DNA from 3 places in the Anaerobacillus sp. genome. Region 3 is predicted to be linked to each of the others. Evidence: predicted binding sites of a transcription regulator. Region 3 holds the regulator's gene; each other region holds the start of a gene.
What was found. The regulator Rex, encoded in region 3, represses fermentation and respiration genes when NADH is low (regulators of the CRP and FNR family bind a similar motif). The targets are predictions, from matches to a motif close to TTGTGAAATATTTCACAA.

Region 1: a site for Rex is predicted at 923-940, ahead of ACK4M9_RS15020 (AtpZ/AtpI family protein). Genes of this name have one in related genera too.
Region 2: a site for Rex is predicted at 4,056-4,073, ahead of ACK4M9_RS07350 (anaerobic C4-dicarboxylate transporter family protein). Genes of this name have one in related genera too.

The regions. Positions count from the first base shown of each region.
Region 1 covers NZ_JBKBWN010000010.1:154,228-164,984, forward strand. The annotation lists gene ACK4M9_RS15015 (S8 family serine peptidase) at 1-728, shown strand, start outside; gene ACK4M9_RS15020 (AtpZ/AtpI family protein) at 1,194-1,427, shown strand; gene ACK4M9_RS15025 (ATP synthase subunit I) at 1,486-1,851, shown strand; gene atpB (F0F1 ATP synthase subunit A) at 1,891-2,598, shown strand; gene atpE (F0F1 ATP synthase subunit C) at 2,705-2,920, shown strand; gene atpF (F0F1 ATP synthase subunit B) at 3,011-3,502, shown strand; gene ACK4M9_RS15045 (F0F1 ATP synthase subunit delta) at 3,499-4,047, shown strand; gene atpA (F0F1 ATP synthase subunit alpha) at 4,066-5,574, shown strand; gene ACK4M9_RS15055 (F0F1 ATP synthase subunit gamma) at 5,659-6,516, shown strand; gene atpD (F0F1 ATP synthase subunit beta) at 6,555-7,967, shown strand; gene ACK4M9_RS15065 (F0F1 ATP synthase subunit epsilon) at 8,223-8,627, shown strand; gene ACK4M9_RS15070 (NADH-quinone oxidoreductase subunit A) at 8,974-9,345, shown strand; gene ACK4M9_RS15075 (NuoB/complex I 20 kDa subunit family protein) at 9,336-9,872, shown strand; gene ACK4M9_RS15080 (NADH-quinone oxidoreductase subunit C) at 9,869-10,345, shown strand; gene ACK4M9_RS15085 (NADH-quinone oxidoreductase subunit D) at 10,362-10,757, shown strand, end outside.
Region 2 covers NZ_JBKBWN010000004.1:254,320-265,076, reverse strand. The annotation lists gene ACK4M9_RS07365 (DUF1444 domain-containing protein) at 241-1,038, opposite strand; gene ACK4M9_RS07360 (thioredoxin family protein) at 1,042-1,374, opposite strand; gene ACK4M9_RS07355 (PTS sugar transporter subunit IIC) at 1,462-2,472, opposite strand; gene ACK4M9_RS07350 (anaerobic C4-dicarboxylate transporter family protein) at 2,669-3,982, opposite strand; gene ACK4M9_RS07345 (hypothetical protein) at 4,163-4,681, opposite strand; gene phnD (phosphate/phosphite/phosphonate ABC transporter substrate-binding protein) at 4,962-5,906, shown strand; gene phnE (phosphonate ABC transporter, permease protein PhnE) at 5,994-6,755, shown strand; gene phnC (phosphonate ABC transporter ATP-binding protein) at 6,766-7,500, shown strand; gene ACK4M9_RS07325 (DUF84 family protein) at 7,532-8,050, opposite strand; gene ACK4M9_RS07320 (M42 family metallopeptidase) at 8,381-9,454, opposite strand; gene ACK4M9_RS07315 (PepSY domain-containing protein) at 9,689-10,000, shown strand; gene ACK4M9_RS07310 (DUF421 domain-containing protein) at 10,095-10,682, shown strand.
Region 3 covers NZ_JBKBWN010000030.1:10,030-20,786, reverse strand. The annotation lists gene thiL (thiamine-phosphate kinase) at 1-572, shown strand, start outside; gene tsaE (tRNA (adenosine(37)-N6)-threonylcarbamoyltransferase complex ATPase subunit type 1 TsaE) at 559-1,014, shown strand; gene tsaB (tRNA (adenosine(37)-N6)-threonylcarbamoyltransferase complex dimerization subunit type 1 TsaB) at 1,014-1,715, shown strand; gene rimI (ribosomal protein S18-alanine N-acetyltransferase) at 1,733-2,182, shown strand; gene tsaD (tRNA (adenosine(37)-N6)-threonylcarbamoyltransferase complex transferase subunit TsaD) at 2,182-3,195, shown strand; gene ACK4M9_RS21740 (hypothetical protein) at 3,490-5,625, shown strand; gene ACK4M9_RS21735 (ABC-F family ATP-binding cassette domain-containing protein) at 5,677-7,599, opposite strand; gene moaC (cyclic pyranopterin monophosphate synthase MoaC) at 7,838-8,332, shown strand; gene ACK4M9_RS21725 (redox-sensing transcriptional repressor Rex) at 8,501-9,136, shown strand; gene ACK4M9_RS21720 (MDR family MFS transporter) at 9,301-10,722, shown strand.

The DNA of each region.
Region 1 (10,757 bases), on a different contig from region 3:
AGGAAGGGAAGCCGTACTCTCCGCATGAACAAGGAACAGGTCGTATTCAAGTAGGAAAGGCAGTGCAAGCTGAGACGCTAGTATACCCAGGGACAGTTGGATTTGGGAAATGGACAAGGGAGCAATCGAGGCATTTAAAAGAAGTAGAGATAACCATCAAAAACACATCTCAAAGAACGCGGACATATCACGTTAAGCCGCCTTTTATCGTCCCAGACGGAATTCAATGGAAGGTACCTTTTTCTATTACATTGAAACCGGGTGAAGAAAAGCAAGTCCCGGTCACGATCGACATCTTACCAGCTGTTTTTCAATCAGGTATTCATTACGGTGAGTTTGTCGTTGAAGGTGGTAGAGACCCGGTTCGCGTTCCATACATGTTTTTTATTGAAGAACCGAACTACCCTCGTCTAATGGCATTCTCATTTGAGTTTGGCGATGAGGAAGGCGAATATCGTTACGAAATTTATTTGCCGGGGGGAGCGGAAGAAGTCGGTATTGCCCTGTACGATCCTGACACGTTCCAATTTATTAAATATCTAGATGTAAAAGAAGATGTTGATCGCGGTCTACTCGAAGTAGAATTAGATGATTTACAACTTGAGGAAGGTATTTATAAAACACTCGTTTACGCCATGAAAGAAGGAAAAGAAGATCTTATTGAAACAACAATTTATATCGGTGAGGATATAGAGAAAATATCTGGGCATAACATGCATATTAGATAAGGTTAAGAAGCAGAATGCTATTTATGTTGTTAAAGTAGCATTCTGCATAAAAAACTGCTTAAAATTTGTGGTTAGGCACAATGTTTAATTAAAATAGAGTTATGGTTTTTACCGTATTTTTAATTTCAAACATTTACCACAAAAAAAATGTTGCATATGTTGAACATTTCTTGTCAATATAAGTTATAATGATTTTGTGAAATAGTAAACTTTTTTCACCGAATTGTCCTATTTTAGAATGGGAGTTAGCACTGTGCAAATAAAGTTAACTTAATTTTTTTTATTTTGTAAATCCGTTGACAGATGTTAGACCCTATTGTACGATTACAAAGGACATAATGATAGGGTTTACATTAAGAACTCTCTCTGCATAGTACTTCCATTTGTTACATAACAGTTTTTCAATGTTTAGAGTGTAGTTTAAAGTTTTTCAATTTATACTTCGAACATAAATAAGGGGTATTTATGCAAAATCCTGAACGCTTTAAACAAACAATGAGATCACTTGCCCTTATGTCTACGATTAGTTCCTATTTGCTAGGTTCGATACTAGTAGGTGTTTTTGGTGGTAGATGGCTTGACAACTACTTTGAAACAAAATCAGTATTTCTCATTATTGGACTTTTTATAGGCCTTGGAACTGGTACTTACGGGGTTGTTATCGCTGTAAAGCATTTTTTTAAGGGACAGGATCAATGAGAGATCAAGGGGAACAAGGCTAGTAGCATCTGTTTCTCTAAGGAGAAGATTGGTAATCGTGGACTATATATCTTTAACTAAGCGCTATACAGTATATGCAGCTATTATTATGGGTTTCTTCGTGGTTTTAGCCTTTACAACTACATACACTTCCATTTTTCTTGGGCTTTTGTTAGGTTCTGTCATCAGCTTGAGCAATTTATGGAGTACATATTTTCAAGTGAAAAGGTTAGGCGAATCGATGGAAATCGGACGAGCAAAGTTATCGTTAGGAACCCTATTTCGTTTTGCTCTAGTGTTAGGCGCAGTGTATATCGCGATCCAATACCCCGATAAATTCCACTTTATAAGTGTGGTCATAGGTTTAATGCTAACCTATATCATCATATTAGTTAATTCATTATTTCAACTTAAACATCTATAGTATGAAAAGAGGTGAAACGAATTGGTAACAAAACCTCCCATGAGGGAAATATTCGGTCTTGACGTCAATATGTCTAGTATTTTAATGACAACGGTAGCGGCAGCAATTGTCTTTTTTGTTTGTTTTTTTATGTCGCGTAGAATTCAAATGAAACCAACAGGTGCACAAAATGCTTTAGAATGGCTAGTTGATTTTGTTAAGAACATTATTAATAGTAATATGGACTGGAAAGTCGGAAAGAACTTTGTCATGCTTGGCTTAACAATTATTTTGTATGTATTTGTCGCCAACATGTTGGGTGTTCCTTTCGAGATTAAGTCAAAGATTGCTGAGGGTGTTTATGAAGTATGGTGGAAATCACCGACATCAGACCCAGTATTGACGTTGTCCTTAGCGGCATTTGTCATTCTGTTAACCCATTACTATGGCATTAAGCTTAAAGGTCCTAAAGAATACGGGAAGGACTATTTCCGTCCGGTACCATTCTTATTTCCGTTCAAGATTATTGAGGATTTTTCTAACACACTAACGCTTGGAATGCGTCTTTTCGGTAACATTTATGCAAAAGAAGTTCTAATGATGATGCTGGTAGGTCTAGGAACGGGTGGCTTTTTGCTGGCATTTGGTACAGCAATACCGCTTATGATTTGGCAAGCATTTAGTATTTTCATTGGTTCACTTCAAGCGTTCATCTTCTGTATGTTGACGATGGTATATATGTCACATAAAGTCAGTGAAGATCATTAAAGTTAGCAACAAAGCTTGTATAACATTGTTTTTCCATTTGTCTTGTTCATTCAGGGCGTAATAATAAAAAAAACTAATTTTTCATATCTTAAAGGAGGATTTTTTCATGGTATTTTTATCAGCGGCAATCGTAGCAGCATTAGCAGCAATCGCAGGGGCATTTGGGGTAGCAATCATCGTTCGTGCTACTTTAGAAGGAGTTACTCGTCAACCGGAAATCAAAGGTTCACTTCAAACAATCATGTTCATTGGTGTTCCATTAGCAGAGGCACTTCCTATCCTTGCAATCGTTATCTCATTCTTAATCTTAGGTAACGCTTAATCTTTTAATTTTTAAAAAAATGGCGGAGAAGGTTACTATTGATCAATCTTCGCCATTCCTTATGTAAGATTAGAAAAGGAGGAGAATGTTTTGTTTACAAATATTCCTTGGATCAACGCGGTCTATCAACTAGTAGTATTCTTGATTCTCCTTATGTTACTTAAAAAGTTCGCTTTTGGGCCAATCATTGCGATGATGCAAAAGCGTGAGGAGCATATTGCAAATCAAATTACTTCTGCAGAAAGAAACCGTGAAGAAGCAGAAAAATACTTAGTAGAACAACGTGAAGAAATTCAAAAAGCTCGTACTGAAGCTCAAAGTATTATTGCAAACGCGAAAAAACTTTCTGAGCAACAAACAGAAGAGATGATTAAATCAGCTAAAGTTGACACTGAAAGAATGAAGGAAGCAGCATTAGCTGAAATTAAAAGAGAAAAAGAACAAGCTGTTTCGGCATTACGCGAGCAAGTTGCGTCTCTTTCTGTTTTAGTAGCAACAAAAGTGATCGAGAAGGAACTTGACGAGAAGGCTCAATCTAAGCTTATCGAAGATTACCTTAAAGAAGTAGGCGAAGATCTATGAAACAAGATCACGTAGCAAAAAGGTATGCTATAGCTGTATTTGAACTAGCAAAAGAGCAAAATACGGTAGCTCAAACGACAGAAGAGTTGAAGGTTGTAAGTGAAGTCGTAAAAAATACCAATCTATTTGATACGTTCTTCAAACATCCGAAAGTGTCGCTAAACGAAAAGAAAGATCTTGTGAGAGCAAGCTTTCAAGGGCAAATTAGTGATACGTTGCTAAATACATTATTCCTTCTCATCGACAAAAAGCGTGAGGGGATTCTTTTTAAAATGGTAGAAGAATTCTTGAAGCTTACAAACGAAGAGCAAGGTGTTGCAGAAGCGAAAGTATATACTGCTAAGCCACTTACAGATGTTGAAAAGATTGCTTTTGAAGCAACTTTTTCAAAAATATCTGGAAAAGGGAGACTTACCATTAATAATATCGTTGATCCTGAATTAATCGGCGGTTTTAAAGTCCGTATTGGTGATCGTATATATGATGGAAGCGTTTTAAACCAACTAAGACGTATTGAACGTCGTATGATTTCTGGAAAACGTTAGTAGATAGGGGTGAAGGATATGAGCATCAAAGCTGATGAAATTAGCTTAATTATAAAAAAGCAAATTGAAGACTATCAGTCTGAAGTTGAAATTAATGATGTCGGTACCGTTATCCAAGTTGGGGATGGTATTGCATTAGCACACGGTTTAGAAAATGCGATGGCTGGAGAGCTTCTTGAGTTTTCTAATGGTGTAATGGGTATGGCTCAAAACCTAGAGGAAAATGCTGTCGGGATTATTATTCTTGGCCCTTACACAGATATTCGTGAAGGTGATGAGGTAAAAAGAACAGGCCGTATCATGGAGGTTCCTGTAGGTGAAGCACTTCTTGGTCGTGTAGTTAACTCTTTAGGTCAACCTGTTGATGGTTTAGGACCAATTGAAACAACTGAAACTCGTCCAATTGAATACAATGCTCCTGGAGTAATGGATCGTAAATCAGTTCACGAGCCACTTCAAACAGGAATTAAAGCGATCGACTCTTTAATTCCAATTGGTCGTGGTCAGCGTGAGTTAATTATCGGAGACCGCCAAACAGGTAAAACAGCAATCGCTATTGATACAATTATTAACCAAAAGAATGAAAATATGATTTGTATCTATGTTGCGATTGGACAAAAGGAATCTACAGTTGCAGGTGTTGTTGAAACACTTCGCCAACAAGGTGCCCTTGATTACACAATTGTTGTTACAGCGAGTGCGTCTCAACCAGCACCATTATTATTCTTAGCACCTTACGCTGGGGTAACGATGGGCGAGCACTTCATGTACAATGGTAAGCATGTTTTAGTTATTTATGATGATTTAACAAAACAAGCATCTGCTTACCGTGAGCTTTCATTATTACTTCGTCGTCCTCCAGGTCGTGAAGCATATCCAGGGGATGTATTCTACTTACACTCACGTTTATTAGAGCGTGCAGCTAAGTTAAGTGATGCAAAGGGTGGCGGTTCATTAACTGCACTACCATTCATCGAAACACAAGCAGGTGACGTTTCTGCGTATATTCCAACAAACGTTATCTCAATCACAGATGGACAAATATTCTTACAATCAGATCTTTTCTTCTCAGGGGTACGTCCAGCGGTTAACGCAGGTCTTTCAGTATCTCGTGTAGGGGGTTCTGCTCAAATTAACGCAATGAAAAAAGTTGCTGGTACACTACGTCTAGACTTAGCATCTTACCGCGAATTAGAAGCATTCGCGCAGTTCGGTTCAGACTTAGATAAAGCGACACAAGCGAAGCTTAACCGTGGTGCACGTACAGTTGAAGTACTAAAGCAAGGCCTACATGAGCCACTTGCTGTTGAGAAACAAGTACTAATTCTATTTGCGTTAACGAAAGGTTTCATAGACGATATCGCAATAGAAGATGTGAAACGTTTTGAAGAAGAACTTTACACGCACTTCGATCACAACAACAAAAATCTACTAGAGCAAATCCGTTCAACTGGTAAACTGCCTGACGAAACTGAACTGAAGGCTGCAATTGAAGCATTTAAGAAAAACTTCGTAAGTTCAAAATAGTAGAGCTGATCAAAAGGTAGGAATTGCTTTTTGAAATCCTCTAAAAATGGGATACCAGTTTAGAATAAAGGTGGTGAACGGAACATGGCTTCTTTAAGAGATATTAAAAATAGAATTACATCTACAAAGAAGACGAAGCAAATTACAAAGGCGATGCAAATGGTGTCTGCTGCTAAGCTTAACAAAGCGCAACTGAAGGCCCAAAACTTTCAGCCTTATACTGATAAAATTCGTGATGTTGTTGTCTCTATTGCTGGTGGCAGTTCAGAAAAAACACATCCGATGATGCAGAAACGCCCAGTAAATAAAACAGGTTATATCGTTATTACGTCTGATCGTGGTTTAGCTGGTGCTTATAACAGTTCAATACTTCGTGCTGTAATGAACATGATTAAGGAACGTCATCAATCACCTGATGAGTACGGTTTAATTGTGATGGGACGTATTGGCCGCGATTTTTTCAAGAAACGCAGAATGCCAATAATTCAGGAAATCGTTGGATTATCCGATAACCCTACGTATGCAGATATTAAAAATATCGCAAGCACAACAGTTCAAATGTTTACTGATGAAATCTTTGACGAATTGTTTGTCTATTACAATCACTTTGTCAGCCCGATTAAACAAGACGTAACAGAAACTAAGCTGTTACCGTTAACTGAACTATCATCAGACGCAGCAACTCCAGAATATATTTACGAACCAGATGAAGATGTAATCCTAGAACAGCTATTACCACATTATGCGGAAAGCTTAATCTTTGGTGCGCTTCTTGATGCAAAAGCAAGTGAATTCGGTGCAAGGATGACTGCAATGAGCTCGGCAACAGACAATGCTGGTGCGCTTATTGATGACCTTACACTCAAATATAACCGTGCCCGACAAGCTGCAATCACACAAGAGATTACAGAAATTGTTGGTGGAGCGGCGGCCCTTGAATAACCTTATCTCTGCTTGAATGGAAGTTAGGAGGAAAAATTATGAACAAAGGACGCGTAACTCAAGTAATGGGACCTGTTGTTGACGTAAAGTTCAACCGCGGTGAACTACCTGAGATTTATAACGCTTTAAAGATCTCTCACAAAGCACAAAATGCTGGTGAAGTTGATATCGAGTTAACATTAGAAGTTGCTCTTCACTTAGGTGACGATTCAGTTCGTACAGTTGCGATGGCTTCTACAGACGGAGTTGTCCGTGGATTGGAAGTAATCAATACAGGTGCACCAATTTCAGTACCAGTAGGTGAAGTAACGTTAGGTCGTGTGTTTAACGTATTAGGAGAAAACATCGACTTAGATGAGCCGGTTCCGGCCAATGTAAGAAGAGACCCGATCCATAGATCTGCACCTAAATATGAAGAACTATCAACTACAACAGAAATTCTTGAAACAGGAATTAAAGTTGTAGACTTACTAGCTCCTTATATTAAGGGTGGTAAGATTGGTTTATTCGGTGGTGCCGGTGTAGGTAAAACAGTATTAATCCAGGAATTAATCAATAACATCGCTCAAGAGCATGGCGGTATTTCAGTATTCGCAGGTGTAGGTGAGCGTACTCGTGAAGGAAATGACCTTTTCCACGAGATGAGTGATTCTGGAGTTATTAAGAAAACGGCGATGGTATTCGGTCAGATGAATGAGCCACCTGGAGCACGTATGCGTGTAGCCTTAACTGGTTTAACAATGGCAGAATATTTCCGTGATGATCAAGGTGCAGACGTATTATTATTTATCGATAATATCTTCCGCTTTACACAAGCAGGTTCTGAAGTATCAGCCCTTCTGGGCCGTATGCCTTCAGCGGTAGGTTATCAGCCAACTCTAGCAACAGAAATGGGTCAGCTTCAAGAGCGTATCACATCAACAAAAACAGGTTCTGTAACATCGATCCAAGCGATCTATGTACCTGCCGATGACTATACGGATCCGGCTCCTGCTACAGCTTTCGCTCACTTAGATGCAACAACAAACCTTGAGCGTAAGCTATCAGAAATGGGTATTTACCCTGCGGTAGATCCGCTTGCTTCAACTTCAAGAGCACTTGCTCCTGAAATTGTTGGTAAAGAGCACTATGAAGTGGCTCGTCGTGTTCAGCAAACACTACAAAAGTATAAAGAATTACAAGATATTATCGCCATCTTAGGGATGGATGAATTATCTGAAGATGACAAGCTAATCGTACACCGTGCTCGTCGTATTCAATTCTTCTTATCACAAAACTTCCACGTTGCTGAGCAATTCACTGGACAACCAGGTTCTTACGTACCAGTTAAAGAAACAATTCAAGGGTTCAAAGAAATCCTTGATGGTAAGTACGATGATCTTCCAGAAGATGCATTCCGTCTTGTTGGACGTATTGAAGAAGTTGTTGAAAAAGCGAAAGCGATGGCATAGAAAAGCGGAAGCGCCTTGCTAAGCCCCGACATGCAAATGTTCTGACAGGAAAAAAGTAGGTTTATCACTTTTTTAACTGGCAGGTTATTTGACCTCGAGGGGCTAGGCGCTGTAGCTAGACATCATGATAAATAAGTTTAGATCCTAAACTTAATTAATCTAAGCTATTTTAGTGAAGATATATTTCACTGAATTAGTCTCCACTCATAGAGAAGCCACGCACTGTGGCTACCAGAGTGCTTAAGGAGGGTTTTCATGAAGACAATGAATGTCACTGTTGTAACCCCTGATGGTAAAGTATTCGATGGAGACGTTGAAATGGTAAGTGTGAATACGATTAACGGCGGACTTGGTATTTTACCAAACCATATCCCTTTAGTTACTCCTTTAACCATTGGAGCGGTTCGAATAAAAAAAGATTCTGAGATAACACTTGTAGCAATTACTGGCGGCTTAATGGAAGTACGCGGTGACCAAGTTAGTATCCTTGCAGAATCAGCTGAATTGCCATCAGATATCGACATTTCACGTGCGCGTGCCGCTAAGGAACGTGCGGAACGTCGCCTGCAACAAGCAATAAAAGATGATCTCGACTTCAAACGTGCAGAAATGGCCCTTAAACGTGCGATTAACCGTTTGAATGTTGCTGAAAGAAAATAAAAAAGACGCCTCGGCGTCTTTTTTCTTTTAGATTTTCATGTAAGTGATTAAATAAAAAGGACAATAAATTATCATACTAGTACAGCAACTTAAATCTAGTAGTACAATTATATTTTTTATTCCGAAGTTCGACAATTATCGCCATGCATTCGACCTCTCTGGTTTAGCGATAATAGTTTGAAAATTATTATAAGATCAAGGCTCCGCTTAATTTATAACATTTAGATAGTGTTATGTATAACAATTTGAATATTGAGAAAAATGTGGACATATTTTGAACGGCTTTGTTATAATTTAGAAGGGGAGTTGAAATACAAATAAAGCAAGGAATGGAGGGAGAGAGCGCATGGATTTGGATTTATATCTAAACAGTTATGTGTATGTCATCATATTTTTGCTTTTAGGTATTGCACTTCCAGTCGGAGGATTGACGTTTGGTAAGCTTTTGAGACCACACAACCCATATCCTGAAAAATTAGTTCCATATGAAAGTGGAATTTTGCCAACTGGAGATGCTCAAGTGCGGTTCAACGTGGCCTACTACATAGTTGCGCTAGAGTTCGTAGTATTTGATGTTGAAACCGTTTTCTTATATCCTTGGGCGGTTGCCCTTGACCATCTTGGATGGTTCGGGATCAATGCAATGCTTATATTTATTGTTGTACTTGGGTTAGGCCTTGCGTACTCTTGGAAAAAGAAGGTGCTAGAATGGAACTAAGAAAACAGGGGTTAGAGGAATTCGATCCAGCTGTAGTCGAAGAAGTACAGCGTAATGTACTAATTACAAAGGTTGAGGAAGTGAAAGCATGGGCACGAACGAGGTCATTTTGGCCACTGACATTCGGTCTAGCTTGTTGTGCAATCGAAATGATGGCAACAGGAGCTGCACGTTATGACTTAGATCGCTTCGGTGTTATCTTCCGTGCATCACCGCGTCATGCTGACTTAATGATCGTTGCGGGAACTGTGACTGCGAAAATGGCACCAGTTGTAAAACGCCTATACGATCAAATGCCTGAACCTAAATGGGTAATTGCAATGGGGTCTTGTGCTACATGTGGCGGCCCATATCACAAAGCTTATAGTGTTGTTAACGGCGTTGACAAAATCGTTCCTGTCGATGTTTACATCCCAGGTTGTCCACCAACTCCACCTGCGCTGTTAGACGGCATTGAGAAACTTCGTATCCAAATCAGGGAAGAAGCAAAGGGTAAGAGAAGGAAGAAGGTGGGCCAAAGGATATGAGTCAACAATTATTAGATATAGTATTGAAAAAAATTGAAGATTTATCAGGCCCGGAAGTAGTTGTTGAAAGTAAATTAAATTTCAATGAACCTTTTTTGACGATCGATACTGAGAACTGGAAATTAGAAATTGTTCAGATGTTGGTAGACGATGAAAAATTGAGGTTCGATTTTCTATGCTGTTTAACAGGTGTAGACTATGCAGAGCATATGGAAGTCATTTATAACTTTTATTCGATGGAATTAGATCAATACCTTTGTATTAAGGTTAAGATGCCAAGATCTAATCCAAAAGTAATATCCGTACAACCTGTTTGGAAAACGGCGGATTGGCATGAGCGAGAAGCTTATGATTTATTAGGAATTGAGTTTATCGGTCATCCAAACCTATCCCGAATTTTATTAGAGGATGACTGGGTTGGTCATCCGCTTCGTAAAGACTACAAGTTTGATAAAGAAGAAATGGGTTTATAGTAGGGGGTGACTGTTGATGAGTATAAAAACAGAGCAAATGGTATTAAATATCGGCCCGCAACATCCTAGTACGCACGGTGTATTTCGTATTGAGGTTGTGATAGAAGGTGAGATAATTAAACAAGCAAAACCTGTGATCGGTTATTTACATCGAGGATCAGAAAAACTTGCTGAAGACTTAGTTTACTCGCAGTTTATCCCGTATACTGACCGCCTTGATTACATGAATGCAATGACTAATAACTACGTCTATTGTGCTGCTATTGAGAAGTTAATGGAAATTGAAGTTCCTGAGAGAGCTGAATATTTGCGTGTCATTACGATGGAGTTAAACCGGGTCGCAAGTCATCTAGTCTGGTGGGGAACGTACCTGCTTGACATCGGTGCTTTAAGTCCATTTATTTATGCTTTC
Region 2 (10,757 bases), on a different contig from region 3:
CCTTTTCCATAATATTGAATGTAGAAAGTCGAATCTTGAATTATAGTTTTGCATGATGTATTTCTTCCATCTAATTCAAAAGTTCAAAAATTCACTTGTGCTAACTTAATAATAACGCAAAAAAGGAAAAAACCACTAGTTTTTTCTGTACAAGTTTTGAGATTGTGAGAATCTACCTAGCTAATAAAATTCAGGTATTGGATTCAAAAAAGGCGAGTCTCGATACTCACCTTTTTGCTTTTATTCTTTTGGTTTTCTTTGAGCAAGAATAAACACTGGTTCAAAATTTCCATTTTCGAAGATAAATGGTAATGCTGTAATCGGCGTTCGTCCACTAGAGAAAAATGAAAACACCATTTGGCCGAGAACATCATAGCCAGTTTCATTTTTAATGTCTGCAATTATTAAAACGTCTTGGTGAGGAACTGCTACAGCTAGTTCACCTTCGGCTATTTTTGCGTACTGCTTTAATAATTGATCATTCAAAATTTTACTAGCATCATAGCCGTCATTATGATTGATAAAGTAAAAAGTGTTTCCAGCTACTACATCTTTTTTGGCATCTGTTTTTAAAGATCGAACGTTAAATAACGCCATTTCTTTTATTTTTGAATGCTCTAGCTGGGCATCCTCAACCATTTCCTTCGTAAGGAGCGTAAATGTTACACCTCTATCAATCGCATAATATATCCTTGTTTCAGCTGTATGTTCTTCAAATAAAAGTTCTTTATCTTCTCCTGAATGAGTAGAAAATGATGTTGAGCGAATGACAGGGAAAATATTTTTTTCATTTCCCTTTAATGTGACTGGTGTTGCCATTGCTTCTAATGCTGACTCAACGTAATGAACAGCTTCCTCAATTGCTTCTTCTTTTTTGGCTGACCATTTTGCAGCAAGCTTCGATATTGAGAGGGTAACTCCCTTTTTTACAGTTGTATCTTCAATTCTTAGCTGTTGCTCGTCTCTATTATATGAAATCCTTCGATTGGGAGCTTGTAACCTTGTTTCTAACTCACGTTTAATTTCTAATGGCTTCATGTTTTATAAGCCCCCTGTTTTTTCTAACGATCTTTGCAAAAACAACTCAATTTCTTCCTTTGATTTACGGTCTTTGCTAACAAAACGATCAATTTCGTTCCCGTCTTGATATGTTATAAAGCTCGGGATTCCAAAAATACCTAATTCACTACAAAGATCAATTAATGTATCTCGGTCTGCATAGTAAAATGTAAAATTAGAGAAGTTCGCTTCGATTTCTGGTAAGACTGGTTCAATTACAACGCAATCAGGACACCAATTAGCTGAAAACATAACGACCGAAAGTCCATCTTTAATTTTAGAAAAATACAGTTCTTTTGATTCGAGAGTTTGCATATATATTCCCCCTAACATTTCTCCATTTTTTTGACTTTACCTTATCGTACATTAGAGCCCTATACTTGAACAATGGACTCGCATAGTTCACTGTTCGATTTTCATATCACCAAATTTTATAAGGCCAGCTTTTCTTAATACTTCTGATAAAAATAAGCTTATCACAGCTGGACCAATAAAATGAAGTAATAACACCGGAAAGAACACTTCCCACGAGAAACCCATTTCCGTAAAAGTCATAATTTGTCCAACAAAACCACTCGTCCCCATACCTGCTCCAGCTGGATTATTAACCATTTTAAAAACGATTGTAGCAAATGGTGCTAATATCATTCCTGCTACAGTTGGTGGTATGAGGATCGCTGGGTTCCTTACAATGTTTCCGACTTGTAACATAGACGTACCGATACCAAGAGCTACGAACCCTGAAATCCCATTTTCCCGGTAACTGCTAGTAGCAAACCCAATCATTTGTGCAGCACAACCGACCGTTGCTGCACCAGCAGCAATCCCTTCTAAACCAAGCATAAAAGCAATGGCAGCACTAGAAATTGGTGCTGTTAAAGCTAGCCCCATCAGCATCGCAACTAAAATCCCCATTACAAATGGCTGCCTATCTACTGCCCACATAATTAACACTCCAAAGTAATCTATCCCACTTGCTATGACCGGACCGATCGTTGTTGCTACAGCATAGCCCGCTGCAATCGTCACAAACGGGGTAATAATAATATCTAATCGTGTTTCTTTTGAAACAAGTTTTCCAATTTCAGTTGAAAAAAGTGTTGCTATGAACGCTCCGGCTGGGCCTCCGAGAGCTGCACCTGCTGCACCAATCACAACTGCTGGAAAGAGTACAAGGCGAGGTGCCTTTAGACCATAAGCAACTGCCACACCAATTGCTGGCCCCATGAAATCCATAGCCAATTGTCCCATTGGAACTAAAAATTCTAAGTATGGTATTTGTTGACCTGCTGTTCGGATAATTAAACCAATGATTAATGATGAAAATAGCCCTAGGGCCATAAAACTGAGGGCTGTAACGAAATAAACTTTTAATGACAACTCAACACCCTTTTTATGTAAGAACTTTCTCAATTGCTCCACCTGCCTATAATAGAATTACCTTAATTATTTACCGATCTAGTTTATTTCATTTATCAATAATTGACAACGTACGTTGTTTAAGGAAATCCAGCGACAGGCTCTAAAAACTTTTTTATCAAAAAAACTCTGCCCGTTCCAAGTATTTTGGGACAAGCAGAGTTTTTTTTGTTTAGGAATTAATAGTTTTTTAATAGAAAATTAAAACAAGGATGAAACCAATCGCTACTGAACAGAAACTCGTAATAAGTCCAGGAGTCATGAAGCTATGATTAAATATATATTTGCCAATTTTCGTTGAGCCTGTTTGGTCCATATTTATGGCTGCAAGTAGCGGTCCGTAGTTTGGCATAAAGAAATATCCATTTACGGCTGGGAACATCGCAATTAAGAAGAATGGTGATATTCCTAGCGTCACTCCTAGCGGCATTAAAGCACGAACAGTAGCTGCTTGAGAATTTAAAAGGACTGATAATATAAACAGTGCAAAAGCAAATAGCCAAGGCGCTGTTAATACTGCATTTTGAATTTGGTCTTGGATGACTGCGATATTCGCCTGGAAGAATGTATCTCCCATCCACGCAATCCCAAAGATAGCAACAACAGCAACGACACCCGCTCTAAAAACATTTCCAGTTACAATTTTTTCGACATCAGCTTTGCATAATAGAATCATAATTGCTGCAACAGATAACATAATAATTTGAATGGCATAAGGCATCGATAATTGCGTCACTTCTCCATTAACATCAAATGACGGTCGTAATTCTGGGAAGCTACCTAAAAGAACAACTAGAATAGCACCAAATAAAAACAGGTAAACGGATAGTTTTGAATGTTTTGTAACTGTTCCTTTCGCTCGAGCTTCTTTCATTGGCATTAAACCATTTTTTAGACGACGTTGATACTCAGGGTCATCTTCAAGCTCTTTCCCCTTTTTACTAATGAAAAAGGCAGAAATCATTATCCCAAGAAAAGTTGCTGGAATAGTGATTCCAAGGATTTGTAGAAGTGTAATATTAAATGGTGCAAGGATTGCTAATAAAGCAACCGTCGCTGCAGATATAGGACTAGCTGTAATCGCCTGCTGTGATGCAATAACTGCAATCGAAAGTGGGCGTTCAGGTCTTACCTTTGATTCCTGGGCAACCTCTGAAATTACGGGTAAAAGACTGTAGGCAACATGCCCAGTTCCTGCAAAAAAAGTAAATAAGTACGTTGTTACAGGTGCCATAAATGTAATGCGATCTGGATTTTTGCGAAGCATTTTCTCTGCTAACAATACGAGATAATTCAACCCACCGGATGCTTGTAATGCACCAGCAGCTGTAATTACTGCTAATATCATTAACATAACGTCAATTGGAGGCGCTGTCGGTGACAATTGAAAACCAAATGTTAAAATTGCCAAACCAACTCCACCCATTACTCCTAAACCAACTCCGCCGATCCTAGCACCTACTAAAATACAAGCTAAAACAATTAAAAACTGTACCCAAACCATTTCTCCACCACCAATTCATTAGATGTAATCATTTCACCTTATTATACAATTATTAAATTAATATGATAGTAGTTTGTGAATAATTTCACAAAAAATTCAAATCAACTGGAATTTCTAACCAATTTAAAAAAGAGGCCGTCTAAATTAGTCAAAATGATGACCAAAAGACAGCCTAAATAATTAATAGTTTATTGAGTTAATAATTTCTAGCAGTGTGTCAACACTATCCTTTAAATTTGCTAGATTTGTTACTGTTGTACCTTTTTCTCCCCCAATTCCTACAATGACTTTGTAATCGTCATCTTCAAAAGGGGAGACTATAATATATGCAAACTTTCCATCAACTTCTGTTGTTTCTACTAATAAAGCAGTATTCTCAACTACACGATCTTGCTCATAATTGACTTGGCTTAATTTAGTTTCAGCAGGATTAGAAAAAATTAAAAACACCTGATTGTCCTTGCCTAAAATAAGGTTGTTTTCTGCCTTTTCTTCAACAATTAATTCTGAGGGAAGATAATAACTAAAAAGATCTGTTGCTTCATTTGGCTCTTGCGGTTCCTCTAAAACACCAACTTCAAAAGATTCTTTTGCATAGTCTAACGCTTGTTCTTTTGTCAAACCACAACCGGTGAGGATCAAAAATGCTATTAAAATACTAAAGTTAACTAATACTATCTTTGGCACCATTCGTTTCAATTTTGCACCTCCTCCTATTTTTTGGACTTTCGGAAATGCCCCCATATTTTTATCTACTAATTTCCTAATATATGATTATTTTACATCTTTCTAATCATACCTTACATAGTACACTGTGACAACCCTTGACAGAGTTCGACTTTTGTTAAATTTGTGATTTTTTTACAAAGTTAATTTTCATTTCCAAGTATTATGATTGGCTTTAAAGCACTTCTTATGGTATCTTAATAATAATTTGTTATTTAGCAAATTACTATTACTTATCGAGGTGGAGACAGAGATGAAAAAAGGATTATTTATGCTGCTCTTTTCTTTAATTCTATTAATTACTGCATGTGGCGGTAAAGCAGAAGAAACTAATGAAGCAGAAGTTAACGAAGGTGCTCCAAAAAGCACTGAAGCAAGTGAAGAAAAAGGCGAATTAGTTATTGGCTTAATTCCATCGCAATCTGAAGGTGAAATGGAAACTGCGATAGAAAAGCTTAAAGTTGAATTAGAAGAGAAACTTGGTAGACCGGTAAAAATTGATCATTACCCTGCATATAACGGTGTCGTTGAAGCGCTTAATTATGAGCATATTGATATGGCTTATTTTGGTCCTTTGACCTATGTCATCGCTCACGAAAGAAGTGGCGCAAAAGCAATCATTACACAATTAGTAAATGGGGAACCCTATTACCACTCTTATTTCATTACAAAAGCTGATGCACCTTGGGAAACTCTTGATGAGTTATTAGCAGATAAGTCAACGATTGATTTGGCATTTGGAAGTCCTTCTTCTACATCCGGTTCTTTAATTCCTGGTGTTGAGTTAAAGGAGCGTGGCGTTTTCCGTGATGCGGATGATTATGATTTTGCAGCTGTTACTTATACTGGTAGCCATGATATAACTGCCCAGTCTGTTTTAAATGGTAGTGTCGACGTTGGTGCAATTGATAGTGCTATTTTTGAAGCAAGAATTCGCTCAGGTGCTATCAACGAGGCAGATTACAAAATCATCTGGAAATCAGAAAGAATTTTCCAATATCCATGGGCTGTTCGTCCGAACATGGACGAAGCGACAATTCAAGCACTTCAAGAGGCATTCATGAGTATTACTGACGAAGACATTCTAAATGCTTTTGGAGCTACTGCATTTACAACTGCATCTAACGAAGACTACGAAGCGATCCGTAATGCCGCGATTATCGATGGGCGTATGGATGACGACTTAGGTGATAAATAATTTTTAAGAGAGCGATGAAATGCTATACTAAAGAGGAATGCTGCGGCGTTCCTCTTTCACATAATTAATCAATAGGGAGAACAAATTATGGTTTGGTTTAAACCGAAGTTTATTTTTATCGGACTAATCTTATTAATAACTGTTTTGTATAGTATGGAAATCACACAATTTCAATTTGAAAAATTAAAAAACATACCAAATACGTTTTATTTTATTCGTGATCAGTTTTTCCCGCCAAATTGGTCCATTCTACGACGTCTAGTTGATGCATCTATTGTGACTCTGGCAATGGCATTTTTAGGAACATTTATTGCTTTACTAATTGCCCTTCCCCTCAGTTTTATGGCTGCCAAAAATACTAGTCGTCACTTCTTGTTATATGGCTTTAATCGCTCGATGCTCAGTGGTCTTCGTTCAATTCCAGAAATCGTCTTTGGATTAATATTTGTCGTTTCTCTTGGGCTCGGTCCTTTCCCAGCAGTACTTGCCATCATGCTACATAACATCGGTGTTTTAGGGAAATTAATTTCTGAACTGATCGAATCTGCAGATCCTGGACCTCAGGATGCGATGAAATCCGTTGGGGCAACAAGGTGGGTTGCCGTCTTATTTGCAATCCTTCCACAAATCTGGCCAAATGTGTTAAGTCATTTTTTCTATCGATTTGAAGTTGCGATACGAACTTCGTTAATTTTAGGATTTATCGGTGCGGGCGGAATTGGACAACTACTCTTTAACCATTTTCAATCGTTTCTATATAAGTCGGTGGCTATGGATATTTTAGTTATTATCGTCCTAGTCGTTATGGTCGACTTTATCGGTGGAAAAATTCGTGAAAGGGTTATTTAAGGTGAAAACGATGCTACAAATTGAAGAACTATATGTAAAATATCCAAAGGCAAATGACCATGCCCTTACTAATTTAAAGCTATCACTGCAAAATGGCGAATTTGTTTGTATTCTTGGAAAGAGTGGTGCGGGAAAATCGACGTTTATCCGTTGTTTAAATGGGCTACAGCGTCCCACATCTGGTGCTGTTATTTGGAATGAACAAAACATCTTCCAATTAAAGCAAGAGCAATTAAGAAAAACTCGTGTTGAAATGGGAATGATCTTTCAACATTTTAACTTGATCCCAAGGCTAACTGTCTACCAAAATGTGCTAACGGGAATGTTTGGAAAACGTTCACCTTGGAAAAATATACTGGGCCTTTTTTCTAAAGAAGAAAAACAATTAGCACTAAAGATGATTGAACGTGTTGATTTATATGATCATAAAGATAAACGTGTAGAAGCCTTGAGTGGGGGCCAAAAACAACGGGTCGCTATTGCTAGAGCATTGTTACAAAATCCTAAAGTATTTTTAGGCGACGAACCTGTAGCAAGCTTAGACCCTGGGACTGCTACTCGAATTTTTTCATTATTACAATCGATCCATAAGAAATACGATTTATTAACAATTATTAATGTTCACGATGTTGTATTGGCCAAACAGTTTGCAACAAGAATTATTGCTTTAAAAAATGGCGAAGTTGTTTTTGATGATGTTCCTGACAAGTTTACAGATGAAGTTTATGACTTAGTTTACAATTAACGAGCATACAAAAAACCTTCAAAAAGAGTTACTACTCTCCTTGAAGGTTTTTGTTAAATTCATATTGTCCAACTAACGCTTTCACAACATGAGCAAACATTTCATCACGGTTGATGCGCCCGTTTGTAATTATACCCATTGCCCCTTCTTTCTTACTTACCCCTTCTCTGTTTGTGAATATATCCATCGCTTCACCTAACGTTTTTCCATTTTGAATTTCCTGATGTACCTCAGCTGGAAGGAGCGTTCGAGCACCACTTGCTATATATTCTTTTCCACTATTGTCTACTAGTGCACCCCAGTTAATCACCATTAATCCGTACTCAGTTTCAGCAACTCCGCCTTCTAGACCAATTGCAAATTGAACTTCGGCAGCCGCTAAGGAAGCTCTTGCTCGATTAAGAGCGCCTTTTACCGTTTCTTCATCACCGAATGGTTGCTCTGATACATAAGAAGGTGCCTCTATTGGTAATAATTCAATATTGTTCCCCAATACACGTTTGACTGCCGCGATTTTTGTAGGATTTGTTGAACCAACTGCAACTCTCATCTTTACCCTCCATAAGCTTCTTTTCATTTTATACCGACATGGTGGCCAAAAAAGTGCCTTTTCCATCTTTAATTTAATATCGCTAGATTTCCTCTCTCTTCGCTAAAACTCTACCGAATTTTTAGAGGTTTTTTTAGGAAATCCAGCGACATTTTCTAAAAAGTTGTTTTAATGGGCGATAAAATATTTTAGTGTATTCTCAAAAACTTATAAAATCACCTATAATACTGTTTCTATATACAAAACAGACTCGGCTGGCTCCCGAGTCTGTTTTTCCGCATTTTACAATTATAAATTGTGCAAGATGAGAACCTCACCTATAGGATTATTTTAACTGTTATTTCTGATTGTTTCAACAGCAGTTTTGTCTGTTGTCTGGACGAGTTTTACTAATAATGCTTTTGCAGCCGCATAATCATCAATATGAATAATTGAAGCAGATGTGTGAATGTAACGTGAGCATAATCCGATAACTGCAGATGGAACACCACTACCTGAAGTGTGAACTCGACCCGCGTCTGTTCCACCTTGAGAGATAAAGTATTGGTACGGAATGTTATTTGTTTCTGCAGTATCTAAAATAAAGTCACGAATCCCACGGTGAGTAATCATTGATCGATCATAAATGCGTAGGAGCGCTCCTTTGCCAAGATGACCAAATGCATCTTTATCACCTGTAGCATCATTTGCAGGACTTGCATCTAACGCATAAAAAATATCTGGTTCAATCATATTTGCTGCTGTTTGTGCCCCTCTTAAACCAACTTCCTCTTGAACCGTTGCACCTGAGAATAGAATGTTAGGTAGCTTTTCGTCTTTTAGCTCTTTTAAAAGTTCAATTGCAAGTCCACACCCATAACGATTATCCCAAGCTTTTGCTAAAATCTTCTTCTCATTTGCCATTGGAGTAAACGGACAAATCGGAACAATTTGCTGCCCTGGCTTAATGCCAATTTTCTCAGCATCGGCCTTATCATCCGCACCGATATCAATAAACATGTTTTTTATTTCCATTGGTTTGTTGCGTTTTGCCTCGTCAAGTAAATGTGGCGGGATTGAACCGATCACGCCGATTACAGGACCGTTGTCAGTCATAATCTGCATTCTTTGCGCAAGTAACACTTGGCTCCACCAACCACCAAGTGTTTGGAATCGGATTAGTCCTTTATCAGAAATCGAAGTTACCATGAAACCAACTTCGTCCATATGTCCTGCAACCATTACTTTTGGACCTTTATCGTCACCACGTTTCACACCAAAAATACTACCAATTCGATCTTGAATAATTTCATCTGTATATTTTTCTAGTTCACTTCTTACAAATCTTCTGACTTGGTGCTCAAAACCTGGGGCCCCTTGAAGTTCAGTTAATGTTTTAAACAATTGTAAAGTCTCTTGATTCATTTTCTACTCCTTTCGGATACCGTAATAAGTATGTACAGTTCTATTTTAGCTGAAGTTGTTGAACCTTTCCACTGATTCGGTAAAAAAGCAAATAACTATTTGGTAATTTTGAGGAAATTAGTTATACTAAGCTTAGTAACCATTTATAAATTTTACATTATTTTTATTTATTATTAAGGAAAATTTCACTATAATAAAGAAAACGTTCACATTGTCAGAAAGAGGTGGCTATTCATGAGCTTTAAACGATTTTTACTTGGAGCTGGAATTGGCTTTATTGTTGGGGCCGTCCTTAAAGACCAATTAACGAAAGAACTTATTTCACCTGAGAAGGCTTTAAGAGTAGTAAAGCGAAAATTAGGAAAGCAAGGGGTAGTTGAAGGGTCTTGGATCCATATGATCCCTGAAGACTATGAGAAAAGTCTTTTGGAATATACGGTTTATCGTGGTGGAGTTTCTTGTACGATTGAAGGAGAGTTTTTTCAGTTCGACTTTATTGTCGACGGACATACAGGTGCAATTTTAGAATTAACTTCACAAGATTGATGAAGTAGAGCTTGCAAATGCGAGCTCTTTTCTTTTTTACATAAACAATTTAATAAAGTTTATACTAGAAATATTAGCTTAAAGGAGTGAAATTATGGATTTCAACTTTATTTGGGAATCAATTGTCTTAGTACTAACTGGATTTCTTCTCCTTAGAATATCTGGGAGAAAGTCGATTGCACAAATGTCAATTACAACCACTGTTGTCATGATTTCGATCGGTTCAATTATCGTCCATCCAATCATTGAAGACAGTTTAATTAGAACCGTACTTACGATCGCAATGATTATTGCCATTCTAATTGCTGTAGAGTATTTACAACTCAAGTTTAATCTTATTGAAAAACTTTTTACTGGAAAAGCAAAAAGTGTCATAGAAAATGGACAAGTAAACATCGAAAATTTAAAAAGCATGCGTCTCACCTTTGATAAGCTAGAAATGCAACTTCGGCAAAATGGGATTTCTAATCTCTCAGATGTGAAAAATGCAACAATTGAAGCAAATGGGCAATTAGGTTACGAATTAAAACCTGACGCAAGACCATTGACCGTTGGTGAGTTCAAAAAATTAATGGGTGGTATGGCGCAAATCCAAAATCAAAGTCCTGATGTTGATGGTAATTTATTCTATGAAATCATCTATAAAAAACATAAGTTTCCTAACAAACAACAATATAAGTAAACATTCCTTCCTCTTAATTTGACGCCTCTTGTATATTATTTATAGGAGGCGTTATTTGAATCTGTTGTTCTACAT
Region 3 (10,757 bases):
TTTATCGCCATCAAGCTAGTTCAGGTGATATCATTTTCGTAGTTGGTCAATTAGGTGCGTCAGCTGCAGGTTTAGAGTTATTGTTAAAGCATGGTCTTACCCATAACTACTCCAGTACTGAAAAGCTGTTACTAGAGGCGCATCAACTGCCAATGCCTCAGGTCGCTGCAGGACGTCTTTTTGCTACTAGTGGTGAAAAAATATCTTTAAATGATATTAGTGATGGGCTTGCAAGTGAAGCAAATGAAATAGCCGAAGCAAGCAATGTAGATTTATTAATTGAGTTTGAAAAGATTCCTAGAAGCGACTATATAAAAGATTTTCCATTAGACGAACAAAGACGTTGGTGCCTTTTTGGAGGCGAAGATTATTTACTAGTGGGGACAATGTCTCAAGCCGCCTTTCAAAAAATTAGTGAGACTTTTAGAGAAAAAGCGATCATGCTAACTATAATTGGAGAAGTAACGATAGGCTCTGGAGATGTTTATATAACAGAAAATAATAAGAAAAAAAAGCTGCTAAAACAGGGCTTTAATCATTTTAATAAAGGTGAAGATAATGGAAAAATATAAAGTACATACATCGTCCCCTGAAGAGACAATGAAATTTGCCAACCGATTAGGTGAGCTTCTTATAGCAGGTTCGGTAATTACGTTAGAAGGTGACTTAGGAGCCGGAAAAACTCACTTTACGAAAGGGTTGGCGAAAGGGCTAGGGGTAAAAAGAACAGTGAATAGTCCTACTTTTACGATTATAAAAGAATATCAGGGTAGACTACCACTTTATCATATGGATGTGTACCGAGTATGTGAAGCTGACGAGGATTTAGGTTTTGATGAATATTTTTATGGTGATGGGATAACGGTCGTTGAGTGGGCAAGTTTAATTAACGAGCAGCTACCAAGAGAACGTCTTTCTGTAGAAATATACCATGCTGGGGAAGACAAAAGAGAAATTGTATTACATCCAATAGGAGAATGGTACAACAAATTATGTAAGGAGTTATTAAACTAATGAAAGTTTTAGCAATTGATACGTCTACTTATGTCATGGGTGTTGCTTTAGTAGAAGAGGATAGAGTAATTGGTGAGGTCATCACAAATCTTAAAAAAAATCATTCGATTCGGTTAATGCCGGCAATTGATGAATTAATGAAAGATGCAGGAGTTCACCCAAAAGAATTGCAACGTATTGTTGTTGCCCATGGTCCAGGGTCATATACAGGTGTAAGAATCGGCGTTACTACTGCAAAAACTTTAGCTTGGACGTTGGGTATTCCACTGGTAGGAGTTTCAAGTTTAGAGGCGTTAGCACAAAATGGACGGTTTTTTAACGGTGTAGTTTCACCCATCTTTGATGCTAGAAGAGGTCAAGTATATACTGGACTATATGAAAATCACAATGGTGAACTAAGGAGTATAGTTCAAGATCAAATTTGTCTTTTAGAGGATTGGGCAAGTCATTTAAATAGCAGCTATGAAAATGTACTTTTCTTAGGGAACGATATTTCAATTCACAAAGATGTTATAACTGAACAGTTAGGTAACAAAGTGCAATTTGGAGAATTTTGTGACCATAATGCCAGACCAAGTGAGCTAGCTAGACTAGGGATGAAAATAGAGCCTAATAACGAAATACATACGTTTACACCTAATTATATACGCCTAGCAGAGGCTGAAACAAATTGGTTAGCAGATCAAAAAAATAAGGTTTAGATAAGGTTGCTATTTCTATGGAAGAAAATTATGAAATCCGGTATATGTTAGAAGAAGATATAGAAGCTGTTTTAATAGTTGAAAACAATTCCTTTGCGACTCCTTGGAGCCGTACAGCTTTTGTTAACGAGCTAATTAATAATAAGTTTGCTCATTATCTTGTGATCGAGCACAAGGCCACAATTATCGGGTATTGTGGCATATGGGTTATTGTTGATGAGGCACATATTACAAATATAGCGATACACTCACTTTATCGCGGATTAAAGCTAGGTAAACAACTGTTAGTGCATGCTATAGAATTAGCTCGCACGTTAGGAGCAACAAAAGTAACTTTAGAAGTTCGCGTATCTAACCATATTGCTCAAAGCTTATATAGCAACTTAGGCTTCCAACCAGGAGGCATTAGGAAGAATTACTATACAGATAACCAAGAGGATGCTCTTGTCATGTGGGTGGGTTTATAATGGATGATAAACTGATTTTAGCAATTGAAACTAGTTGTGATGAAACTGCAGCTGCAGTTATTAAAAACGGTAAGGAAATATTAGCAAATGTTGTTGCCTCTCAAATTGAGAGCCATAAACGCTTTGGTGGAGTCGTACCAGAAATTGCATCGAGGCACCATGTTGAACAAATAACGATCATAATAGATGAGGCGATGCAAGAAGCGAACATCTCGTTTAGTGATTTATCTGCAATCGCTGTTACAGCAGGACCAGGTCTAGTAGGTGCGTTATTAATTGGCGTGAATGCTGCAAAAGCTTTAGCATTTGCTCACGACTTACCACTTATCGGTGTTCATCATATTGCCGGACATATTTATGCTAATCAACTTATTACTGAACTTAAGTTTCCATTGATGACTCTTGTAGTGTCTGGTGGACATACAGAGCTTGTTTATATGGAAGAACACGGAAGCTTTGAAGTAATAGGTGAAACAAGAGACGATGCAGTAGGGGAGGCGTATGACAAAGTTGCAAGAACTTTAAAGTTACCATATCCCGGGGGCCCTTACATTGATCGCTTAGCTGCATCTGGAACTCCAACTATTAAGCTTCCTCGAGCATGGTTGGAGCAGGATTCGTATGATTTCTCCTTTAGTGGTCTTAAGTCTGCCGTGATTAATACTCTGCATAACGCAAGTCAAAAAGGAATAGAGTTATCGAGTGAAGATCTTGCTGCAAGCTTTCAAGAAAGTGTTATTGAAGTTCTTGTAGAAAAGTCTAAGAGAGCAGCTCTAGAATATAACGTAAAGCAATTTCTCATTGCAGGTGGGGTTGCAGCAAATAAAGGGCTGAGAAGTAAGTTAACACAACATTTTGAGGAACTAGGCATCGAACTTGTAATTCCACCACTGAATTTATGCACAGATAACGCTGCGATGATTGGAGCCGCAGCCTTTGTAAAACTGGAAAAAGGACTTTTTGCAGGTTTTGATCTAAACGGTAATCCAGGATTTGATTTAGAAAAAGAATAATTGGAAAAACTGCCTTTATGCATGGCAGTTTTTTTGTGCATATGTAGCTAGAGTATAAGTCAATAGAGAACGTAGGTACTTATTAACAACTCAATTGTGGATAGTGTGGATAACTTCTAAAAAACGTGTCGAAATAAGGGGTATTAGTGTTAATAAACATTTTGGGGATAATTATGTGGATATTGTTAGTAACTTTCTTAAAACGTTTGTAAAATAGGGTTTTATTTGTGGGTAAAGTTGTTGATAATGTGGATATGTCAGAAAATTTACGTTTTATTTGTTTAGAGGGAGTTTATGAACATCTTAAAAAAAATCGTCTTTAGCTATTTAATTATTCTGTTAATAATTTGTGGAAAAACTACGTTTGCTGAGGAATTGGGAAAGAAACTTACAATAATTATAGTCCCAGACTTCTCTTTCCAAGAAGTGAAATGGTTGAAAGAGAATGGAGAACAGCAAGAGCTGTGGATGGCTGGGGGAATGTCAGCAATGAATATTCGTCCAGATGGGCATTATTCATATTTGAATAATATAGTTACTATCGCCTCAGGTACGCGAAGTTTAGGTGTTGAAGGTTGGAACGCTTACGTAAATGGGGAGGTGGAAAACAAAGAGGTAGTGAATGAGCTTTATCAACAATGGACAGGCAAGGTTGTTGATGATGGTGTTATATTTCATCCAATGTTACATAAGCTTGTGGATAAAAATAAGCAAACGACATATCGCTCCCAAATTGGTATCCTCGGGGAAACGTTAAAGGAGCATGGTATTGAGAGTTTTTTCATTGGTAATAGTGATGCTGGTTCTCAAAAGGTCCGTTATGGAACCTTGTTGACGATGGATCAAGAAGGTAGATCTGATGGGCTCATCCAAGAAGCTACAAAAAAAAGTGCGGGATCAGCTTCTGGAGTAGTAATGGATGTAGATTATATTATTGCAACATTATCCACAATTAATAACTCAGCAGACCCAAGCTTTACTGTTGTTGAATGGGGAGATTTGCACAGATTATATCAACAAAAAGGAAATATGACTGCAGAGTATTTCTTACAACAATATGCATTAACATTATTAAATCTAGAGACTTTCCTTAGTGAACTACTAAAGAAAGGTTATCCACAAAATGTTATGTTGTTATCACCAATGGTTCATAGTGATGCCTATCAAAATAAAGAAAGGCTTGCACCAATATTTTATTGGCAATCGACTGCAATTTCGGCTAACTACTATTTGCTATCGAGTACAACTAGGCAACCGTTTGTTGTCAGTAATTTAGATATTGCCCCAACAATCTTAGATTTTTATGGAATAAAAGATTTAGGTCACTTTTTTGGAAAGCCATTGCAAAAGAAAGCAGCAAGCAACTCAACCTTAGAAGAAGGATTATCAAAAATAGATTTGATGTTTCTTATTTTCAAAACTCGAAATGTGGTGTTATCAAGTTACATAACTCTATTAGTTATTTTATTAATCATGACAAGTGTGATTATTATGTTTCGCGATCAAAACAATACATGGAAACATGTCGCAAAAACACTACTAATTAGTGGCATTAGTTCTCCTTTGTTGTTATTACTTACACCTTATAGTCTCAACTACTTAGAACCAAACATATATTTACTATTATTGATTGTTTTAAGCTTCTTAACCGGGTTTTTAGTATTAAAATTCATCCCTAACCCAATTTTTTTTATCAGTATAGCACTGTTTATTACAATTACGGTCGACTTGTTTATCGGTAACTATTTTATGCAAAGGTCGTATTTAGGGTATGACCCAGTAATTGGCGCTAGATATTACGGGATTGGAAATGAGTATGCGGGTGTTTATTTAATTTCAGGATTGCTGCTACTAGAAAGCCAAAGAATAAAAAGATGGCTTTTGGTAACTATTGTCGGGATCACGCAACTATTTTTGTTGAGTTCGGCAGGTTTAGGGGCAAACGCAGGAGCAACACTATCGGCAGCGTTGATGTTCGGTTACTTTATTTATCGAGGCTATTTTCCGAAGGTTAATTGGCGTAAGTTTTTACTGATTTTTTTCGGTATTGTAGTCATTACATTAGTGTTGTTATTTCTGATGCAATTAAATAAACAAGAATCACATATTGGCTACGCCTTTTCGCGAATGTTTGAAGGTGATTTTCAATATATTATTGATACGATTAAGAGAAAATTAGAGATGAATTGGAAGATTTTCCGCTTTAGTAATTGGACCCAGCTTTTTGTTACGACATATCTATTAATTGCATTGTATTTGTGGCGTAAAAAGGAGATTGTTACTCGTGGAGTTCGTCGACTTTTAATTCAAGCAGGTGTTGTTGGTTCGGTTGCGTTACTATTATTAAATGATTCTGGAGTCGTTGCCGCAGCAACCTCAATGTTTATCATTGTTTGTACAAGCTATTATTGGGTATTGGATGAAGTTTAGAGTTAGCTAGAAAGAAATCTTTATAGTCACTCTAAACTCCATACTATATCCTTATGCCTCTAATTCAGCCCACTCATCCATTAGAGTATCAAGTTCTTGTTTGTGCTGTTCAATTTCGATATTCAACTGAGATACTTTATTGTGGTCATGGTAAACATCAGGATCACAGAGCGCTTCTTGTTTTCCTGCGATCGAAAGCTCTAATTTTTCAATTTCCACCTCGATTTCTTCAAGGCGGCGCTTTTGTTGACGTTCTTTTCGCTTTGCTTCTTTATCTTGTAAAAATGCTTGTTTAGACGGTTGTTCGTCTGTTTGCTGAACTTTCACTTCTTGTTGCTCTTTTAATTGTTTACGCTCGATGTTTTCTTGTTTTTTAGCAAGATAGTAGTCGTAATCACCAATATAATCAACTAAACCATCTTTAGTCATTTCAACGACACGACTTGCCATCCGATTGACAAAATAACGATCATGGGAAACGAAAAGGATTGTGCCAGGATAATCGATTAAAGCATTTTCAAGAATTTCCTTACTATCAAGATCAAGGTGGTTCGTCGGTTCATCTAAAATAAGAAAATTAGCTTTTTGCATCATTAATTTCGCTAAAGCAACTCGAGCTTTTTCGCCACCACTGAGATCAGATACGCTCTTTAATACATCATCACCGCTAAAGAGGAAGTTCCCTAGGATCGTTCTGATTTCCTTTTCAGGAGTTAGTGGATAGTCATCCCATAATTCGTAAAGTACTTGTTTATTAGAGTTAAGCTTTGCTTGTTCTTGGTCATAGTAACCAATCAGAACATTACTTCCATATCTTATTTGGCCAGCGAGGGGCTCTAGTTGTTTCGTAATAATTTTTAAAAGCGTCGATTTCCCGATTCCGTTTGGACCAAGGAGGGCAATGCTTTCAGAACGGTTTATCGATAAATTAAGATTTTTAAACAATGGACTATCATATCCTCCAGATAGTTGTTCGGTTCTAAGGACATCATTTCCTGTTTGTTTCATGATCTGAAACGAAAACCGAGCTGATTTTTCATCACCTTGAGGGCGGTCTAACAGTTCCATTCGTTCTAATTGCTTACGGCGACTCTGTGCTCGCTTAGTTGTCGATGCTCTGGCAATATTTTTTTCCACAAATGTTTGTAGCTTTTCGATCTCATCTTGCTGCTTTTCGTATTGCTTCAACTCGATTTCGTACCGTTTTTCTTTTTCGTCTAGGTAATAGCTATAGTTTCCAGCGAACTTTGTTGCTCGTGTTCTAGAGATTTCATACACTACATTAGCAACCTTATCTAAAAAATAGCGATCATGGGACACGATTAAAATAGCACCTTCATAATGAAGTAGATATTGTTCTAACCAAGCAAGAGTTTCTAAGTCCAAATGATTTGTCGGCTCGTCTAATATAAGAAGATCGGGACTAGTTAATAATAACTTCCCTAGTGCAAGACGGGTTTTTTGCCCTCCGCTTAAAGTTGAGACGGTCGTAGAATAGTCCATATCAGAAAAGTGCAATCCAGATAAAATACCACGGATATCAGCTTCGTATTTATAGCCACCTTTAGCCTTAAAACTTTCTGAGAGAAGATCATAGTCTTTTAAAACTTTCTCATATACTTTTTCATTGCCTATACAATCTGGATCTGCCATTTTCATTTCCAATTCGCGTAGTTCTTTCTCCATTTTTATAAGCGGTTCAAACACCGTTAACATTTCATCCCAAATCGAGCGAGTCGATTCTAAGCCTGTATTTTGAGCTAAATAGCCAAGGCTCACATCTTTAGGTATGATGATATCCCCTGAGCTATAGGAAAGTTTTCCAGCAATAATTTTTAAAAGAGTAGACTTTCCAGCACCATTACGTCCAACAATGGCGACTCGATCTTTGGATTGGACTTCTAACTTTATATTGGATAGAATTGGTTCAGCACCGAAGTTTTTTGTTATTTGAACACATTGTAAAAGTATCATTATTTCATCATCCTAACATTAGTAGCAATCTAGCGCACAATCAATTATAATCATACAGTTAGTGTACCGTAATCGATTGTGGACAAGCAAATAATACTTTTACCGTTAGCATTTAAGAGAACTAGAATTGTCATGGTAATTTACTATATTTCATTTACGTTACAACTTTTGAAACGATTACAAAATTGACAAAATGGTGTACAATATATTTGTGATGAATTGAAAGGGGACATTTGATATGTCATCGTTTACTCATTTTAATGAACAAGGCCGCGCGAAAATGGTCGATATCTCAGAGAAGCACGAGACAGTTCGAACCGCTTTAGCCCAGACGAGTGTCGAAGTTAGTAAAGAAATCTTTGAGAAAATTCAAGAAGGTTCAATAGGAAAAGGGGACGTTCTCGGAGTAGCTCAAGTTGCGGGAGTTATGGCTGCAAAAAGAACAGCGGACTGGATTCCAATGTGTCATCCACTAGCCTTAACAGGTGTTGATGTAACGTTTGATTGGAGTACAAAAGAAGAAAATCACAAACTAAATATTTATGTAAAAGTAAAAACAAAGGGTAGTACAGGGGTAGAAATGGAAGCGTTAACCGCTGCTTCTGCGGTAGCTTTAACAGTGTATGATATGTGCAAAGCGGTAGATAAGGGAATGGTTATTGGACCTACATACTTAGTTGAAAAAACAGGCGGCAAAAGCGGCGATTTTAAACGAGAGAAAGAAGTAGAGTAAATCCTTATTTAAAAAGCTCAATTTAAAGTTGAAACTAATGATTTTCAGTAACCATTTGTGAATTGGTAAACAATGAAAGATAGTAAGTGAGGATTGAATGAATGGGGAGAAACCCATTGATTATGTTTTGTCCTTCTAGTTTTGAAGGTACAGGTTGGAGGCAGAATTATGAATATTGATCAAACGAAAATTCCTCAAGCGACTGCAAAACGATTACCTTTGTATTATCGATTCCTAGAAAATTTACAAGCGTCAGGAAAGCAACGGGTATCCTCTTCGGAATTAAGTGAAGCAGTGAAGGTAGATTCAGCAACAATTCGCCGTGATTTTTCTTACTTTGGTGCTCTAGGTAAAAAAGGGTATGGGTATAATGTAAATTACCTGTTGTCTTTTTTTAGAAAAACCTTAGATCAAGATGAGGTTACAAATGTTGCATTAATCGGTGTCGGGAACTTAGGAACAGCATTTTTACATTATAATTTTTCAAAGAACAATAGTACAAAAATTCAAATGGCTTTTGATGTCGATCCAAATAAAGTAGGGAAAGAACTTGGAAGTGTTCCCATTCATCATTTAGATGATCTAGAAAAAGTGTTAGATCAATCTGTTACGGTAGCAATTTTAACTGTACCGGTCTCGGTTGCTCAAAGGGTCGCTGATCGTCTAGTAGCTTCTGGTATAAAAGGGATCTTAAATTTTACACCAGCTCGACTCTCGGTCCCTACTAATGTTCGAGTTCATCACATCGATTTATCTGTTGAACTTCAGTCATTAATTTATTTTCTTAAGCATTACCCAATGTAAAATGGGAACGTTATTGCGCTAGACACGAATATAGGAGGTTATCACTTTTGTTTCAAAGTGGTAACCTTTTTTTATTTCAATAATAAGGGGTTTTTATTCTAATAAGTAAGCTAACATGGTATAGTAAAGAAAGAATATATTTCGGTAAACGAAAGGAAATTAAAATGAGAAATTTACTCCCCGAAAAGTGGCTTGTCGTAATTGCTGTTTTATTGGGTACTTTCACAATTATTTTAAACAATAGTATGTTAAATCCGGCAGTTCCTCATTTAATGAAGGTGTTTGGTGCTGATGCAGTATCTACTGGCTGGGTAATTACAATCTTCATGGTAACGATGGGAATAACAATGCCTTTAACCGGTTACTTAGGAGATAAATTTGGAAAGAAGAAACTTTATTTAATCGGATTATTAATATTTATCATCGGTTCTGTTTTAGGATCATTTTCATGGGATCTAGGTTCACTTATATTTTTCCGTGGGATTCAAGGAGTTGCCGGTGGAATTATGATGCCACTGTCAATGGCACTTATATTTGAAGTATTCCCTAGACATGAGCGAGGGCTCGCAACTGGAATTTGGGGAATTGCTGCGATGATGGCACCAACTATTGGTCCGACGATTGGTGGTATTATTATTGAGAAAGGTAGTTGGCAATGGCTATTTTTAGTTAATGTACCAACCGGACTTTTAGGTATTTTAATTGGTTGGAAGTACTTAAAGAATACGAATAGAGTAAAAGGGATTACTTTTGATAAGTGGGGCTTCGTGGCGGTTACCGTTGGTGTTGGGGCAATACTATACGCTCTAGGGAGAGTCTCAGCATTAGAACATCTAGTTCAACCAGCTAATCTAGCATTAATTTTTATTGGGATAATATCGCTATATCTTTTTGTGAAAATTGAACAACGGATTGAACAACCTTTGCTAGATTTAACGATTTTTAAAAATAAGGCTTATACCTATAGTGTTTGGATTTCAATCTCGACATCGTTAGCACTATTTGGAGGGATATTTCTTATTCCATTATTAGTTCAACATGTTTATGGTCTAGGACCAATCGTAACGGGATTAATTTTCCTACCTGCAGCACTTTTTACAGGTATTTTTATGACAGTTGGTGGTAGACTTCTAGATCGTAATGGTCCTCAGCTAGTTGTTACCTCCGGATTATTAATAACTGCAATTTTTACTATGCTCTTAGGGTTTATAACGATGGAAACATCTTTAATTTTGATTTTCGTCTTTATGGCAATGCGTGGGATTGGTCAAGGCTTTTCAACAATGCCTGCAACAACGGCGGGAATGAATGCGATACCTGAGAAGTTCATTTCAAGGGGTTCCGCGATGAATAATGTCCTAAGGCAAATTAGCTCGGCTTTAGGCATCGTCTTTATCTCGGTTTTCTATGAGGTTCGTAAAGTACAAGTTTTTCCTAATGTAGGGTCAATGGAAGAAGCTAGCTTACAAGCAATTAATGAGGGTTTCTTACTGTTAGGAGTTATTGCTCTTTTGACTGTGCCTTTTGGCTGGCTGTTAGGTAAAGCTAGTGAAGAACAAGAAAGTAAAAAAATATTATCTGCTTAGAAGACGAAAAAATAAATTTACAGAGCTATTTAGTA